DNA from 3 places in the Novosphingobium sp. YAF33 genome. Region 2 is predicted to be linked to each of the others. Evidence: riboswitches for the same ligand, from Rfam matches in the RefSeq annotation. Region 2 holds a riboswitch; each other region holds the start of a gene.
What was found. A riboswitch is a leader RNA that binds a small molecule or an ion and turns the genes downstream of it on or off. The one in region 2 is predicted to bind cobalamin.
Positions count from the first base shown of each region.

Region 1: another riboswitch for cobalamin. It lies ahead of AB4Z00_RS24995 (TonB-dependent receptor plug domain-containing protein); the one in region 2 lies ahead of AB4Z00_RS02210 (TonB-dependent receptor plug domain-containing protein).
Region 3: another riboswitch for cobalamin. It lies ahead of AB4Z00_RS25360 (TonB-dependent siderophore receptor); the one in region 2 lies ahead of AB4Z00_RS02210 (TonB-dependent receptor plug domain-containing protein).

Region 1 covers NZ_JBFRCW010000022.1:21,650-27,100, forward strand. The annotation lists gene poxB (ubiquinone-dependent pyruvate dehydrogenase) at 1-95, opposite strand, end outside; gene AB4Z00_RS24990 (AsmA family protein) at 326-2,416, shown strand; cobalamin riboswitch at 2,565-2,806, shown strand; gene AB4Z00_RS24995 (TonB-dependent receptor plug domain-containing protein) at 3,006-5,063, shown strand; gene AB4Z00_RS25000 (PepSY domain-containing protein) at 5,068-5,451, shown strand, end outside.
Region 2 covers NZ_JBFRCW010000001.1:483,470-488,920, reverse strand. The annotation lists gene paoC (aldehyde oxidoreductase molybdenum-binding subunit PaoC) at 1-761, shown strand, start outside; gene AB4Z00_RS02215 (cobyrinate a,c-diamide synthase) at 751-2,073, opposite strand; cobalamin riboswitch at 2,247-2,470, opposite strand; cobalamin riboswitch at 2,617-2,807, shown strand; gene AB4Z00_RS02210 (TonB-dependent receptor plug domain-containing protein) at 2,982-4,943, shown strand; gene AB4Z00_RS02205 (DUF1636 domain-containing protein) at 4,943-5,350, shown strand; gene cobT (nicotinate-nucleotide--dimethylbenzimidazole phosphoribosyltransferase) at 5,347-5,451, shown strand, end outside.
Region 3 covers NZ_JBFRCW010000024.1:18,004-23,454, forward strand. The annotation lists gene AB4Z00_RS25360 (TonB-dependent siderophore receptor) at 1-1,879, opposite strand, end outside; cobalamin riboswitch at 2,060-2,304, opposite strand; gene AB4Z00_RS25365 (alpha/beta hydrolase) at 2,868-3,101, shown strand; gene AB4Z00_RS25370 (MFS transporter) at 3,262-4,404, shown strand; gene AB4Z00_RS25375 (DUF1328 domain-containing protein) at 4,546-4,713, shown strand; gene AB4Z00_RS25380 (hypothetical protein) at 4,883-5,146, shown strand; gene AB4Z00_RS25385 (AraC family transcriptional regulator N-terminal domain-containing protein) at 5,111-5,451, opposite strand, start outside.

The sequences.
Region 1 (5,451 bases), on a different contig from region 2:
AGCCCGTTGAGGCTGTCACCGACCACGCCGTAGACTCGTTTGACACCGGCGGCTTCCAGCGTGGCAATGAATTGTTCGGCAACGTTCCTGGCCATGTTTCACCTCGTGTCGGGACATCGAATGGGGCACCGAAGGGTTCAAACCCCTCTCCCGGCGAAGGGTGCCACGAAGCTGACAGTTTTCGTCGCCTGCGCAACCATGCCAAGGTATGACGTGCCGTTCCCTCAGCCCCGCCCGATTGGGCTCTTTCGGGGATTTTTCGCCCGGACGTGCGGGACTTGCGCCTTGCCGGGAAACCAAACGGCCCGTCGGCGCTTAGGCCCACATGGATGCAGCGGCGCAGATCGATGTGCAGGACCATGCACGGGAAGAGACGGGGCATCGCCCCCCGGGCAAGCGGCCGGACCGCACCCGTCTGCTGCGCATCCTGCGCAATGTGCTGATCGCGATCGTCGCGCTGGTCTTCGCGGCCTGGCTGGTCCTCTTCATCACCAAGGGCCGGTTCCTGAAGCACCCCTTCGAACGCATCGCCAGCTCGGCCGCCGGGCGGCAGGTAAGGGTGGGCGGAGACTTCCAGCTCTACTTCGCACCGTTGCGCATCAAGTTCCTGGCTGACGGCCTGAGCGTCTCCAACCCGGAATGGGCGGGCCGCCCGCAGATGTTCGCCGCCCGCCATATCGAGGCGCGGATCGCCCCGCTTTCACTGCTGTTCGGCCGTCGTCACGTTCATACGCTGGACCTGCAGGGCGGCGCCGTGGACCTCGAATGGGACAAGGCCCATGGCCGCAACAGCTGGACTTTCGGCAGCGGCGGCGGGGGCAAGCCCTTCGAATTCCCCCGGATCGACCGCGCCACCATATCGGACACCCGCGTCCGCTATCTCGACCCGCAGATGCCGCTGCTTGCCAATCTGGTGGTCGATCCCGTCACTTCCACCGATGCCAGGATCGGCAAGGCGGTGTCGCTGCGCGGCGACGGCACCTTGCGCAGCACCCCGTTCCGCGTGAGCGCCCGGCTGCTCTCCCCAGACGCCACCGTCAATCGCGGCAGCAACGCCCTGGAACTCACGGCCTGGGCGGCGAACAACCAGGTCGACGTCTCGGGCACCCTGCCTTCCATCGCCGATTTCGAGGACGTGCCGCTCAAGGTCCGCGCCCGCGGGCGCGACTTGTCCGAACTGCTGGGCATCATCGACGTCGCCATTCCCCAGACCCGCCGCTACGCACTGAAAGCGCAGCTGGTGAAGGACGGGGAGACCTATCGCTTCACCGGCATGACCGGCACGTTCGGCCAGTCCGACCTTTCGGGCAAGCTGACGGTGACCAATGCCGAGCGGCTGCGGCTGGATGCCGTGCTGGCGACCAGGCGGCTGGACATCGTCGATGCCGCGCCGTTCATCGGCTACAACCCGGACATCGTGGCATCGAAAGGCGCCGTGGCCGCGGCCGCCGCCACCGGCGCGGGCGCCCAGCGCGTCCTGCCGGACGCCGCCCTGCCCGTGGAGACGATGCAGCGCTTCGACGCCGGGCTGGACTGGAAGGTCGGCGTGGTCCGCTCACGCAATGTGCCGGTGCAGAACATCGCCCTGAAGCTCTCGCTCGACCGGGGACGACTGGCCCTGTCGCCGCTGACATTCTCGATGGCGCGCGGCGATGTCGCCTCGGACCTGGTGTTCGACACGCGTCAGCGCCCCTCGGCCGTAAGCTACGACATTCGCCTCAAGTCCACGCCGATGGGCCGTCTGCTGGCCGGCTACGGCGTGGTGGAATCAGGCACGACCGGCACGATCGGCGGCCGCATCAAGCTGGAAGGCCGCGGCGACACGATCCACGATTCGCTCGCTTCGGCATCGGGCCGGATCGCCTTCATCATGCCCCGCGGCACTTTCTGGACGCGCAACGTGCAGCTGGCCGAGCTGGACCTCGGCACATTCGCCTCCAAGATGTTCGAGGGCAAGCTGAAGAAGCCCGTCCAGCTCAACTGCGGCCTGGTGGCCTTCACGGTCCGAGGCGGCACGGCGGCGGCCGACCCGATCCTGATCGACACGTCGAAGAATGTCATCACCGGGCGCGGCGGCTTCAGCTTCGATACCGAGGCGCTCGACATGGGCTTCCGCGCGGACGGCAAGAAGTTCAGCCTGTTTTCCGGGCAGTCACCCGTCGGCATCGGCGGCCGCTTCGCCAAGCCCTCCCTTCAGGTCATCAGCCCGCAATTGCTCGGCCGCGCCGGGGTGGGCCTTGGACTGGCCGTGGCGGCGACGCCGGTGGCGGGGCTACTCGCCTTCGTGGACGTGGGCGATGCCAAGTCCGCCGCCTGCGGCCCGGTGCTGTCGGGCGCCAATGCGCAGTCCCAGCGCACCGCCAAGGGCAAGCCGCGCGACGACGTCGGCTCCGGCCGTCCCGACAAGAACGACTGAGTTTCCTCCGCCGCGACAGCTCCGCTCGGAACGGACGTGAACCGGAACGGGCGCGCTCTGGCCGGCTTCGCCCACGCGAATACATCCCGCTTGCACAGGGCGCACGCCCCGGCTAGCTCATCGCGTCCGCCATTTCCGCAAGGAGGGCGGGCAATGATCGCGCTGGTGCCTCGAAAGAGGCTTAATAGGGAACACGGTGAGAGAGGCTTCCTCTTGAATCCGAGGCTGTCCCTGCAACTGTAAGCGGTGAGCGCGATGCACATCACGCGGCGGGGCAATGCCCCCTGCCGCAGCCACTGGGCCGGACGCTAAATCCTGCGAGGCCTGGGAAGGCCGTGCATCGAGCGATGACCCGTGAGCCAGGAGACCTGCCAGCGTACGGTCGCTCTTGCTTTGGTCCAGGGGATGGCCGGGGCACGGTGATTTTTCCGTCTGAGCGACGAACCAGCGGCAAGGGCCGCACGGTGCGCTGAGCGGTCGTCCCGAATCCGGGCGCCCGGCCGGTCAGTGCGCCGGTCGTTCGCGGGCCTGGGTTCGCGAGCGGCAGACCCTTGCCAAAAGCTCGCTTGGCGCCCGGCAGGGGAATGAAATGAAGATCGCAACCGTTTCGCACGCGGCGCTTGCCGCGGCGCTGACTCTCGCCTGCGCCGCGCAGGCCCGGGCCGCGGATGGCGGGAAGGTCGAGGGCCGGAAGTTCGGGGGCCTGGAGGCCGATGCCGCAGAGGCGGATGGCCCTTCGATCGTCGTCACCGGGCAGAGCCTGGAAGAGACGCTGCCGCAGGAACTCTCCCGCTACGGCAACGACGTCGTCACCGTCGATGAACGGCAGATCCGCAACAGCGGCGCGGTGGATGTGACCAAGGCGCTGGACCAAGTACCCGGCCTCTACGTGCGCGGCCGCAATGGCCCGTTCACTTACGTAGACGTCTCGCTGCAGGGTTCGCGCACGCAGGACGTGCTCTGGACGATGGACGGCATCCGCCTCAACAACCGCCTGTATGGCAGCACCTCGCCCAACGACACGCTGCCCGCCAGCATGATCGAGCGGATCGAGGTCCTGCGCGGCGGAGAGAGCGTGTTCTACGGCACCCAGGCCTCGGCCGGAGTGATCAACGTGGTGACGCGCAGCTTTTCCGACGATCCGGGCGGCCAGGTCAATGCCTCGGTCGACAGCTGGGGCGGCACGACCCTGGACGGCTATGCGCGCGGCGCCCTGGGCGACCACCGCTTCGTGGCCTATGCCTCGCACAATCGCTCGGAAGGCTACCTGCCCTACAGCGCCTATCAGCCCAGCCTCACCGACCGGCACCTCGGCTACGACTTGTGGTCGGCCGGGCTCAAGTACCAGTACGCGCTGGCGCCGGATCTCGCGCTCAACGCGCAGTACCAGCATACCGAGGCGAAGCTCGACAACCTATCCCCCACCCGCATTCGCGAGAGCCGCAACGACCGGAACGAGGAAGTGGCCAGCCTGCGGCTCGACTACACCGGCAGCGACAGTGTGCAGTTCTTCCTGAAAGGCTATTTCCACGACTGGAAGACCGCCTACATCCAGATCCGCAATTCGCTGCCCGGCCATCAGCCCCAGGTGATCTATCCAGCCGGCACCTTCTGGGGCTACCGCGACTGGGGCGGCAGCGCGGTGATGAAGCTGCATCTGCACCCCGGCCTGGAATACCTGCTGGGCTACGACTTCCAGAACTTCAGCGGCCGGGACGACGTGCTGCTGATCGCGCCGACCAGCGAGCAGGTCCACGCCGGGATCCTGCAGCTTCGCACCACCGACGAGATCTCGTCGAAGGGCCGCCTGGCGGCGGGCCTGCGCTACAATCGCACGGACGGCGCGCGCAAGACGATCTGGAACGTCTCGGGCCGCTACGACTTTGCCGAGGCGCTCTATCTGGAAGCCAATGGCGGCACCGCCTTCGTGCTGCCCGACGCCTCGCAGCTCTACGGCAACGACCCTTGCTGCGAGGTGGGCAATCCGAACCTCAAGGCGGAGCAGAGCCTTTCGCTCAACCTCTCGGCAGGCGGCATCCTGCCGCTGGGCGCGGCCTCGCTGGGCTGGAAGGCGACCTATTTCGACCGCCGCATCACGGACATGATCGACAGCGTCTACGACGATCCCGCCTTCCCCGGCGGCACTTACGCCAACCTCGACGGCAAGGTCCGCTCGCAAGGCGCGGAGCTGGAACTCGACGCGCGCTGGCCGGGCGGCTGGGGCATCTCGGCCAGCTACACATATGCCCGCGTGCGCGAAAAGGGCGCATCGACGCAGCTGGACCGCAACCCCAAGCAATATGCCAAGGCCGCCTTGTCCTATGCGCCCGAAGACCAGCCCTTCGGCGCGAGCCTCAACGCCAGCTGGATCGGCGATGTCTGGTCGACCGCATCCGGCGCGGGGCGGCAAAACTACGGCAACTACGCCCTGCTCGATGTCGGCGCCTATCTTTACGTCGATGGGGCGGCGCGGCGGAACCGCTTCGGCGTCAATATCGAGAACCTGCTCGACCGGGAATATGCCACGCGCGGCTACCTTTCGGCCGCGACCGACCAGGGCGTGCTCGATGGCAGCAACAGCCGCTTCCTCTATTTCAACCGGGGCGTGCCGCGCACGCTGCGGATGCAATACGGCCTGAGTTTCTGACGCCGTGACCGCGCTCCAGCCTTCCAAGGCGCCCGGTAGCCTGCTGCCCCGCAGCTTGCTGCCGCGCCCCGTCCTCGTCCTTCATCGCTGGCTCGGCGTCTTCGTCGGGCTGCTGATGACCCTCTGGTGCCTGTCGGGCTTCGTGATGATCTACGTGGACTATCCGAGGCTGGAGCCGGCAGCGCAGTTGCAGGGCCTGGCGCCGCTGCAACTGCCGCCCGGTCCGGTCTGGAACGATACCGCGTGGGAAGAGGCAGGCCTCGCGCCAGACCTGCCGATCGCCTCCGCGCGCGTCGAGATGATGGCCGGCCGCCCGGTCCTGCGGATCGTTTCCGCGGCCACCGGCGACCGCTCCATCGCGCAGATGCGGACCATGCCAGAAACCATC
Region 2 (5,451 bases):
CGGCGGAGATGATGGGCCTGCCGGTGGAGAAAGTGCGCGTGAAGCTGGGCGATTCCTCGTTCCCGGCCTCCGCAGGCTCCGGCGGGCAATGGGGCGCCAACAGCTCCACGTCTGGCGTCTATGCGGCCTGCGTGAAGCTGCGCGAAGCCGCGGCGCAGCGGCTCGGCATGGACCCCGCCACCGCGGAATTCGCCGATGGCGAAGTGCGCGCGGGCAACCGCTCCGCCGCCCTGGCCGAGGCGGCGAAGTCTGGCGAGATCGTTGCCGAAGAGACGATGCAGTGGGGCGACCTGGGCAAGAAGTTCCAGCAGTCGACCTTCGGCGCGCACTTCGTGGAAGCGGCCGTGGACGCCTATACCGGCGAGACGCGGGTGCGACGCATGCTGGCGGTCTGCGCGGCCGGACGTATCCTCAATCCCAAGACGGCGCGCAGTCAGGTGATCGGCGCCATGACCATGGGCGTGGGCGGCGCGCTGATGGAGGAACTGGCCGTCGACAAGCGCTTCGGGTTCTTCGTCAATCACGACCTTGCCGGGTACGAAGTGCCGGTCCACGCCGACATTCCGCACCAGGACGTGGTTTTCCTCGACGAGGCGGACGACAAGGTCTCGCCGATGAAGGCCAAGGGCGTGGGCGAACTCGGGCTCTGCGGCGTCGGCGCGGCCGTGGCCAACGCGGTCTACAACGCCACGGGGGTGCGCGTGCGGGACTATCCGCTCACGCTGGACAAGCACCTTGCGAAGCTGCCGGCTATCGCCTGAATCCCAGGTCGGCGGTTTGGCAGGTCAGCAGGTCGGCGATCAGCTCCGGCGCCGAGGGGAAGTAGAAGTGCATGTAGCTGGCCGTGAGCGGTCCGTGGCGGAACAGGCGTTCGCCCGGCCGCCCGTCCGGCGTGACGGCGCTGACGGTGGGCAAAAGGGACGTTTCCAGCCGCGAATAGTGGAACGTGTGGCCCCGCGCGACATGACCGCCCAGTTCCATCTCTTGCATGCCCAGCGCTGCCAGCCGCCTTTGCATCACGGCCCGCGCAGGCAGCAGGCCGAGCAGGGCGGCACTGGCGCCGTCGGTGCTTTCGAGCCTCTCGGAGGCGTAAAGCATGCCGCCGCATTCGGCCAGGATCGGCCGCCCTGCCTGGAAGTGGGCGCGGATCGCCGCGATCATCGGGCGATTGGCGGAAAGAGCGTCCAGGTGCAGCTCGGGATAGCCCCCGGGTAGCCACAAGCCGTCGCAAGGGGGCAGCATGGCATCGCGCAGCGGCGAGAAGAAGGCGAGCCGCGCCCCGGCCCGTTCCAGAAACGCGAGGTTGGCGGGATAGATGAAGCCGAATGCCTCGTCGCGGGCAATGGCGATGCGGCGGCCTGACAGCGCGGAAGGCGGCGCTTCGGCGGCTTCCGGGGCGGGGAAGGGCACCGGCTCGGGCAGCCAGAGCGCGGTTTCGGGCAGACTGTCGGCGGCGCGGTCTATGCGCGCCTCGATATCCGCCACCTCCCCGGCCTGCACCAGTCCGAGGTGCCGTTCGGGCAGGCCGAGCCCGGCATCGCGCCGGAGGGTGCCAAGCCATTCCACGCCGTCCGGCATGCCGCGCTCCAGCAGTTCGGCATGGCGCGCGCTGCCGACGCGGTTGGCCAGCACGGCGGCCAGGGTCACGTCGGCGCGGTAGGTGGAAAGGCCGTGGACCAGCGCACCGAACGTCTGCGCCATCGATGCCCCGTCGATCACCGCCATGACCGGCAGACCGAACAGGCGGGCAATGTCGGCGGAGGAGGGGGTGCCGTCGAACAGGCCCATCGCCCCTTCGACAAGGATCAGGTCGGCGTCCCGCGCGGCCTCGTGCAGCAGGGCGCGGCATTCCCGCTCTCCGCACATGAACAGGTCGAGCTGGTGGACGGGCGCGCCGCTGGCCCTTTCCAGCACCATCGGGTCCAGGAAGTCCGGCCCGCACTTGAACACCCGCACTTTGCGCCCGGCGCGGCGGTGGCGGCGGGCCAGCGCGGCGGTGACGAGGGTCTTGCCCTGTCCCGACGAGGGCGCGGTGACCAGCAGGGCGGGACAGGCCGTCATGCGGGCAGGCACGAATATCGTCCGGACGGAGCGGTATCCGAAAGGCGGAAGGGGCAGGGCGGCATGACGGTTCGATCCTCCTGGGCGCAAGTACGGCTTGTCGTCTCGCGAAAGACCGGGTCCGCGGGGAGCAGCGCTCCGCATCGGGCATGGCCCCCGTCCGCCCGGTTCATCCCGCCCGCGCGAAGGATCGACGGCTGGGGGCCGGTTTCCTGACTTCCTGGGCCCGATTTCTTGGAATCGGCGCGCCTTCCGCCGCCTTCTCGGCACCGCGCGGTGCCAATGGCGTGCTGGCGGGGCGCATCCCCGGTTACAGTTGCGGGAGCAGTGCCGGATTCCAGCGGAATTACCCCTCTGGCCCGGACTTCCCGATTAAGCCCTTGCGGGCACCCCTGGCCCGGCGGGCCTATGGTACTTCGCCAGAGAGCGCAAGCGCGGGACAAGGCAAGCGCAAGCGTCGGACAAGACCAGCGCAAGCGTCGGACATGACCAGCGCAAGCGCGGGACATGACCAGCGCAAGCGCCGGGCTCTTGCACGCGGCACCCCACCGGGATAGGGGCGCTCCAGCGACAGGTTCCCCGCAAGGGGATCAAAAGGGAACGCGGGTGAATGCCCGGGCTGCCCCTGCAACTGTAAGCGGCGAGCCGTGCGGCCAATTCGCCATTGGGGATGCAAGTCCCTGAGAAGGCGGCCGAAATGGCACTGACCCGTGAGCCAGGAGACCTGCCTGACGCCGTCGTTCTTCGACCGGACAGGGTGAGCCGGGCGAACGGGGCCATTCCTCGCGCAACGACAGCCATTGCCGTGCCGGCACGCGCCGCGCGGGAGGGGGGCGTCGTCCGCTGCATGGGCGGCAGAGGCCCTGCCTTTCGCATGCGTGCCGACCCGGCCGGGTCGATGCTCGTGCGAAGGACATGCCGTGAACTGCCGAATTCCCGCCGCCAGCCCCCTGGCTCTCGCGCTCGCCCTTGCAGGGGCGCTGCACCCGCTCGCGGCCCTGGCCGAGGAGGCCGATGCAGTGCCTCTGGACGAACGCATCGTGGTCACCGCCCTGCGCACGCCCGTTGCGGCCGACCGGGTGGCCGATACCGTCACCGTGCTCGACGAGGCGCAGATCGTTGCGGCCCAGCCGATCGCTCTGACCGATGTGCTGCTGCGCACGCCCGGCATCAGCATGTCGCGCAACGGCGGTTACGGCACCACCACGTCGCTGCGCATTCGCGGTGCCGATGCCGGGCAGACGGTGATGGTGATCGACGGGATGCGCCTGTCGGACGCCTCATCGACGGCGGGAGGCTATGGCTTTGCCAATTTCCTGATCGACGATGCCGATCGCATCGAGATCCTGCGCGGTCCGCAATCGATCCTCTGGGGCAGCGATGCCATCGGCGGTGTCGTCAACGTCCGCACTCGCCGCGCGGCCGCGCCGCTGGAAGGCAGCTTCGCGGTGGAAGCAGGAACCCATGACACCGTCTCGGCCCGCGCGGGTCTTGGCGGCACCTCCGAGGCCGTCGACTGGCGCATTGCCGCCTCGCGCTTCGCCACGGACGGCATCTCCGCGCGCGCGAACGGCAAGGAGGACGACGGCTACCGGCGCAGCGCGGCCAGCGGCACGATGACTTACCGCGTCGCGCCCGGCATCTCGCTGGATCTGCGCGGCTACTGGTCGGATTCGCGGAACGCGTTCGACGGTACCTCCGGCGACTCCCTGGCCTATGGCCGGACGCGCGAATGGTCGGGCTATGCCGGGGTGATCTTCGCGCTGCTGGACGGCCGGCTGGCGAACCGCGTGGCCGTGCTCCAGACCGAGACCGACCGCGAGAACTTCGACCCCGCGCGGCAGGTCCGCCAGCTCACGTTCGACGCCCATGGCCGCGTGCGCCGTTTCGAGTACCAGGGCACCTACACGTTCAGCGAGGCCATCCAGGCCGTGTTCGGCGCCGAGCGCGAGGAACAGCGGATGACCACCGCCTCGCCCGCGAACAGCACGGCGGCCTATGCCCTCGTGCCCAGCCGGGCGAATACCGAGAGCGTCTACGGCGAACTGCGCGTGACCCCGCTCACCGGGCTGACGCTCAATGGCGGCGCGCGCTACGATCACCAGTCGCGCTTCGGCGGCAACACGGTGTTCAGCGCGGGCGCGGTCTACACCCCCAATGGCGGCGCCACGATACTGCGTGCCAGTTATGACGAGGGTTTCAAGGCGCCCTCGCTCTATCAGCTCTTCAGCATGTACGGCGTGGCCGATCTCAAGCCGGAGAAGGCGAAAGGCTGGGAACTGGGCGCCGAGCAAGGCTTCGGCGAAGCCCTCCGCCTGTCGGCGACCTGGTTCGAGCGCGATACCGACAACCTGATCGACTTTGCCTACTGCCCCGCCAGCGGCACCCTGCCGGACATCTGCTACGTTCCCGGCACGGGCACGGGCACGGGCACGTCGCGCTTCGGCTACTATGGCAACGTCAAGGCCAGCCATGCCCGCGGGCTGGAACTCGCCGCGTCGGCCAAGTGGGGCGTTCTCTTCGCCCAGGGCAACTACAGCTGGATCGCGGCAGAGGATCGCACGCAAGGTAGCAGCACTTACGGCCGCCAGCTCCAGCGCGTGCCGCGTCATCTCGCCAATGCCGAGCTGGGCGTGGCGCTGCCGCAGGGCCTGCGCGCCAGCCTGGCCGCGCGCTATTCGGGTGAAAGCTACAATGCGGCGACCGGCACCGCCGTGCTGGACGACTACTGGCTGGTGGATGTGCGCGCGCAGTGGCAGGTCATGGAACGCCTGATTCTTCAAGGACGTATCGAAAACGTGGGCGATCAGAAGTACGAAACCGTGAGCGGCTACGGCACGCTTGGCCGCACCGTCTATTTCGGACTGAGGAGCCGGTTCTGATGCTGCTTCCAGTCGAACCCGGCCCGTCCGTAGTCGTGTGCAACACCTGCCGCCATTCCGCCGAAGTCCGCGAGGACGAGGACGGTCGGCGCGACGGTGCGGTCCTGGCAGAGGCCATGCGCGCGGCGCAGGCCGCCGATCCCGCGCTTCAGGGCGTGGCGGTGCAGGAAATGCCCTGCCTCTTCGCCTGCCAGCGCCATTGCACCGTGGCGATCCGGGCGCCGGGCAAGCTGGGCTACGTGCTCGGCGATTTCGCACCCGATGCGGAGGCGGCCCGCGCGATCCTTGAATATGCGGTGCGCCATGCCGCCAGCGAGGAGGGGCAGGTGCCCTATCGCGAGTGGCCACAGGGCGTGAAGGGCCACTTCATCACCCGCACCCCGCCGGAAGGGTACCTGGGCACATGATCCGCTTCGAGAACCGCGCCGCTTTCGCCGCCGCCCTGGCCGACCTGCCCGGACCGGACGCGCCCGCGCTGGCCGCCGCGCGTGCGCGCCAGGCGTCGCTC
Region 3 (5,451 bases), on a different contig from region 2:
CGTAAGTGACGCCTGCACCCGCGCCGAGCCCCTTGAGGGCGCCTTCCTGCACTTCGTAGACGTTGAGCAGGCTGGCCGAATGGCGCGGCGTGTTGGGCAGGCGCTGGCCGAGCCGCAGGCGATTGTCTCTGGTCACTTCGGCATCGGCGAAGACATAGCCGCCCACGATCCGCCATGCCCTGGTCAGGTTGCCCGTGATCGAGAAGTCGAAGCCCCGGCTGCGCACTTCGCCGGCGGCGATACTGTAATCCAGATTGTCCGGGTCAGTGGTCGCGACGTTCTGCTTGGTGGTGTGGAACAGCGCCGCTGTCGCGCTCAGCCTGCCGTCCAGCAGTTCCAGCTTCACACCGGCCTCGTAGCTGGTGCCGCGTTCCGGCGCGATGACATTGCCGTTCACGTCCGCTGCGGTGTTCGGCTTGTTGGAGCGGGCATAGCTGCCGTAGACTGAAACTTGCGGGGCCAGCACGAAGACCGTCCCAAGGCGCGGCGTAAATACCGTCTGCTTGAACGCAGAAGTGACCCCGCTGCGCAAGTTCAGGTTGTCGCTCTCGTATCGCTCCAGTCGTCCGCCGACCAGCAGCTTCAGCCAGGGTAGCAATGACACCTGGTCCTGGGCGTAGCCCGCGAATGTGCGCGTCTGGGTGCGGATGCTGGTGAACGTGCCGTTCAGCGGCGGGATTGCGGAGCCATAGACCGGCGCGAAGATGTCCAGCGTGAAGGGCGACAGCGTCGGGCTCGAATTGCGGATGACCTCGGTATAGTGGAAGGCCTCGAACTCGGCGCCCAGCAGCACTTCGTGCTCGACGCTGCCGGTGGCGAACTGGCCGGTCAGGTTCACCTGTGCATCCAGATCGCGCCACCGCAAGGTACGCTCGCTATAAGTGCGCACCAGGGTGCGGCCATCTGCGCGCAGACTGGAGGCCTGGATGCCGGGGCCGCCCAACTCGCCATTGTAATACTGGGCGCCCGCCCGCAGCTTCCAGCCAGGCGCCAGCTTGTATTCCGCGACGAGGCTGCCAAGGCCATTGCGCACGCGCCACCGGCCGACGGACGGCTCGCCGAAGAACCGTGAAGCGGGAATGGCGATGTCGAGCTGATTGCTGAAGGCGGGATTGCCGCGGTCCAGCGGGGTCTTCACCTGCACGAACTCGCTGCTGAGAATGAACGTCAGGTCCGGCGAGGCATCCCAGGCGACGACCGGCGCAACCACGATGCGGTCGGACTGGACATGATCGCGGAAGCTGTCGCCACCTTCCACGGCCGCGCCGAGGCGGTAGCGCACGGTCTTTGCGCTATCGATGGGACCGGTGGCATCGACCGTTCCGCGCCAACCGCCGAAGCTGTCGATCCGGCCGCTGACGGTCTGGGCCATCCTGTCGGTAGGTACGCGCGAAACAATGTTGAACGTGCCGCCCGGATCTCCGCGACCATATAGCAGGGCAGCAGGGCCACGCAGCACCTCCACGCGCTCGACGGCGATGGAGTCCGGTGCCGGCGGATAGCCGCGGTTCATCGGAAAACCGTTGCGGAAGTATTCCGAGGTTGTGAAGCCGCGCAGGTTGTAGTCGGTGAGACCAGTGCCCCCGAAGTTGTTGCCGCGCGTGATGCCGCCGGCATAGGCTAGCACGTCCTCGACACGGTTCGCTTGCAGATCGTCGACCACCTGCCGCGTCAGCACGGTCACGGACTGCGGCACTTCGAGTAAGGGCGTGTCCGTGCGCGTCGCGCCGCTGGAGCGGGTGACGTTGTAGGCGCCGGTCTTGCCCGTGACGACGATCGTATTGTCGGCGGGTTCGGTCTCGGCAGCACTCGTCATCGTGGGAACCGCCGATAGTGCGAGGCTTCCTGAAAGCAGCGCGGTCTTGGTATTCTGTCTCAATGCAATCCCCCGAGGCGTCGAGCAACACCGGGCAGGAGGCGTCCGCGCGAACGGTCGGCGCGCGCAGTGGCCGGACACCCCAAAGGCGGCTGACGCACGACACCGATGCGGCCTCCGCCGCATTCTCGTCGCTCAGACGGAGAAAACTGACCGTGCCAAGACCATCCCCTGGGTCAGGCAAGAGCGACCGGTGCGACGGCAGGTCTCCTGGCTTGCGGGTCACAGCTTGATGCACGGCCTTCCCAGGCCTCGCAGGATTTAGCGTCCGGCCCAGTGGCTGGCGGCTCGGGCATTTCCCGTCCGCACATGTGCATCGCGCTCGCCGCTCACAGTTGCAGGGACAGCCTCGGATTCAAAGGCGCGGAGCCCTCTCACCGTGTTCCCTTTTAAGCCTTTTTCAAGGCACCGACGCGATCAGCCCGGGAGCTGAAGCGCCCAGGCCCGGTTGGCGATATCTGTGATGATCTCAATTCGCAATAGCATAAGCGCTGCCTGGAATGTCGGTATCCGTCGGCGGCGATGCTTTCGGGAATGATCGTCTGGGCGAACGCCGGATTTCGAACTCACTGCTCGCGATAGCGCAGCGCTTCAGCCATGGTCTCACGTTGCATTATTGAATTTCACTCAGTGCTGCATGTTCATCTTTCAGGCTAATGGATGATGGCGCCCGCGCCTAGATGGTGGCCATGACGATTTTCGTTGCCACACCCACCGGCCTCGCGCCGCCTCGATGCGCAAATTGGCGCGCTGCCTACCAGGCGCATGGCGCCTGAAGCCAATGGCCTTCTCAAAGACAAAGCTCACGGTCGAAGGGCTCGCTTCCCAATGGAGACATCCCATGCCCAGACATGAGCGGTTCGGACACCAGGTCTGGCACCAGGCCTAGGCGTCTTCAGGAACCACCCGGCGCTCCATTCTTCAACTCTCTGCCGGCGCAGCTGCACCTGGCTTCCTTCCCTTCACCATCCCATTCGCGGAGGCACAAGACATGTCCAACGGCACAGATAATTTCTACGTGAGTGACCGCGTCACGATCGATAAAGTCACCTTCAGAAACCAATACGGCATGACCGTCGCCGGCAATCTCTTCATGGCCGACGATCTGGATCGAGGCCGCCGCCACGGCGCCCTTGTCGTAGGCCATCCAATGGGCGCGGTGAAGGAGCAGAGCGCGAACTTCTATGCCACCAGGATGGCGGAGCAGGGCTTCGTCACCAATTGATCAGGCGCCCCGGCGAGCGGTGCCTCTGCCGTGCTGCCGAGCATCGACATGTCACGCAGCCGCAGATCCGCGCATTCAAGGTGAAAGCATGCATGTTTCGATAACCACGACCGCGGATGACGCGGGGCCCGGCGCTGCACCATGGAGTGCAGTTCTGGCAATGACACTGTGTGCTTTCGTGCTGGTGTCGTCGGAGTTTCTTCCGGTGAGCCTCCTTACCCCGATGGCGCGCGACATGATCATCAGCGAAGGGCAGGCCGGACAGGCCATTGCCGCGTCCGGTCTGTTCGCTGTTCTGACCAGCCTTTCGATATCTTCGCTCACGCGCAAGCTCGATCGCAAGCTTGTGATCCTGTGGTTGACGGGGCTTATGATCGTATCCGGCGCCATCGTCGCCTTCGCCCCGAGTTATCCGGTGCTGCTGGCCGGGCGGGCCGTTCTCGGAATCGCAATCGGCGGTTGCTGGTCTATGTCGACGGCAGTGCTCATGCGCATCTCGAATGGTGCGTTTCTTCCACGGGCCATCGCGACGCTTCAGGGCGGCAGTGCATTGGCGACGGCCGTGGCGGCGCCGATGGGCAGTTTGCTCGGCTCTGTCGTGGGCTGGCGCGGCGCATTTTTCTGTCTTGTTCCGCTCGCGGCGCTGGCGCTGATATGGCAGGCAGTCAGCCTCCCCAAGCTCCCTGCGCAGCACGGATCGCGGCAAGCGAGCGTCATCACCCTTTTGAGCAAGCCCGGCATTTTCATCGGACTGATCGCCGTAGCTGTCCTGTTCATGGGGCAGTTCGCCCTCTTCACCTACCTGCGCCCGTTTCTCGAAACCGTCACCCATGTCGACATATCCTGGCTATCGATCATCCTGCTGCTGATCGGCCTGTCGGGTCTTGCCGGAACGGCCGCCATAGGGCCGCTCGTCGCAATGAACCTGCGCAGGGTGCTCGTGGTCATACCGGCCTTGATGGCTGGCGTTGCCCTTGCATTGGCAAGCTTCGGTGGCTCGTTCTGGCCGACCGTCCTGCTGCTTGCGGCATGGGGCCTGATTGCCACACCGGCGCCGGTAGGATGGTTTACCTGGCTCTCTCAGGTGCTTCCCGATGATGCCGAGGCCGGCGGYGGATTGATGGTCGCTGTCATTCAACTGGCCATCACGCTCGGCGCGACCATGGGCGGCGCCATCTTCGATGCCACCGGCGTGCGCGCCACTTTCGAGGTCAGCGCGGCTCTGCTGGTCCTTGCCGCATTCCTCGCCGCAATGGCTGCGCGTCGAGCCGGGCAACGATGCGAACTCTCGCCAGTCTCCTGACCGATCAACAAGGACATCTACATGCGCGATATCACTGCCGAGGTTTCGTGGAACATCGGGACAGCTTGAAAGTTCTAAAGAACGAGCTGCTGCGAACATGTCGGCGCAGCGTTGGTGTAGTTAGTCTAAGGGAGAGCACTCATGTTTCGCTGGGCAATAATTTTTGCTGTCGTCGCATTGATCGCTGCGCTTCTGGGTTTTGGCGGCGTTGCAGGCCTCTCGGCCAGCCTCGCAAAGGTCTTCCTGCTGGTGGCGGCCGTAATCCTGGTTCTCGGCTTCTTCTTTGGTCGTGGCACAAGGGTACCCTGAAGCTTGTCGGCTCTATGAAACGCTCTGTGTAGAGACGTTTGTTTGGGTCCTGGTAAAGGCCGTGCGGCAGAAGCGCTCATAGCAGCGCTTCTGCCGCACGGTTATCCGGTATCACTTGTAGGGCAGCTGTTTTGCAGGAATCCAGCATTCAGAGGAACAAGAGTTGACTATGCTTGCAATCACGGCTGCAGACCGGGAAGCGGCGAAAACGCTGCGTGAGGCGCTGGCCGAGGTATCCGACTTCTGGCACTGCCCTGGTGACGAGGGAATACTCTGCCAGGTTCTTGCCGCGCATCGTATCCAGGCTGAGCGCCGGCTTTTCGAACAGCTCGCCGGTTCCCTGGTTGTTCCGACGTCAGAACCGAACTTGAAACTGAGCAATTCCGCCCCGGCCCTTTCAGATCACCATCGCCATCTGCGGCTTCGCCCTTAACCGTCCCATGTCGCGGACGGGCGGGGCGCCGAAGAGTCGACGATATTCGCGGCTGAACTGGGAAGGACTGTCATAGCCGACGCGGAAGCCAGCCTCTGCCGCGTCGAGCCGGTCGGCCAGCATCAGCGCCCGCGCTTCCTGCAACCGCAGTTGCTTTTGATATTGCAGCGGGGTCATGGCGGTGGCGCGGCGGAAATGGTCATGAAAGCTCGACAGGCTCATGCCGGCAAGGGCGGCAAGGTGCGCACCGCGGAAAGGCTCGCGGAAATGGGTCTTGAGCCAGGCGATCGCCTGCGCGATCTGGC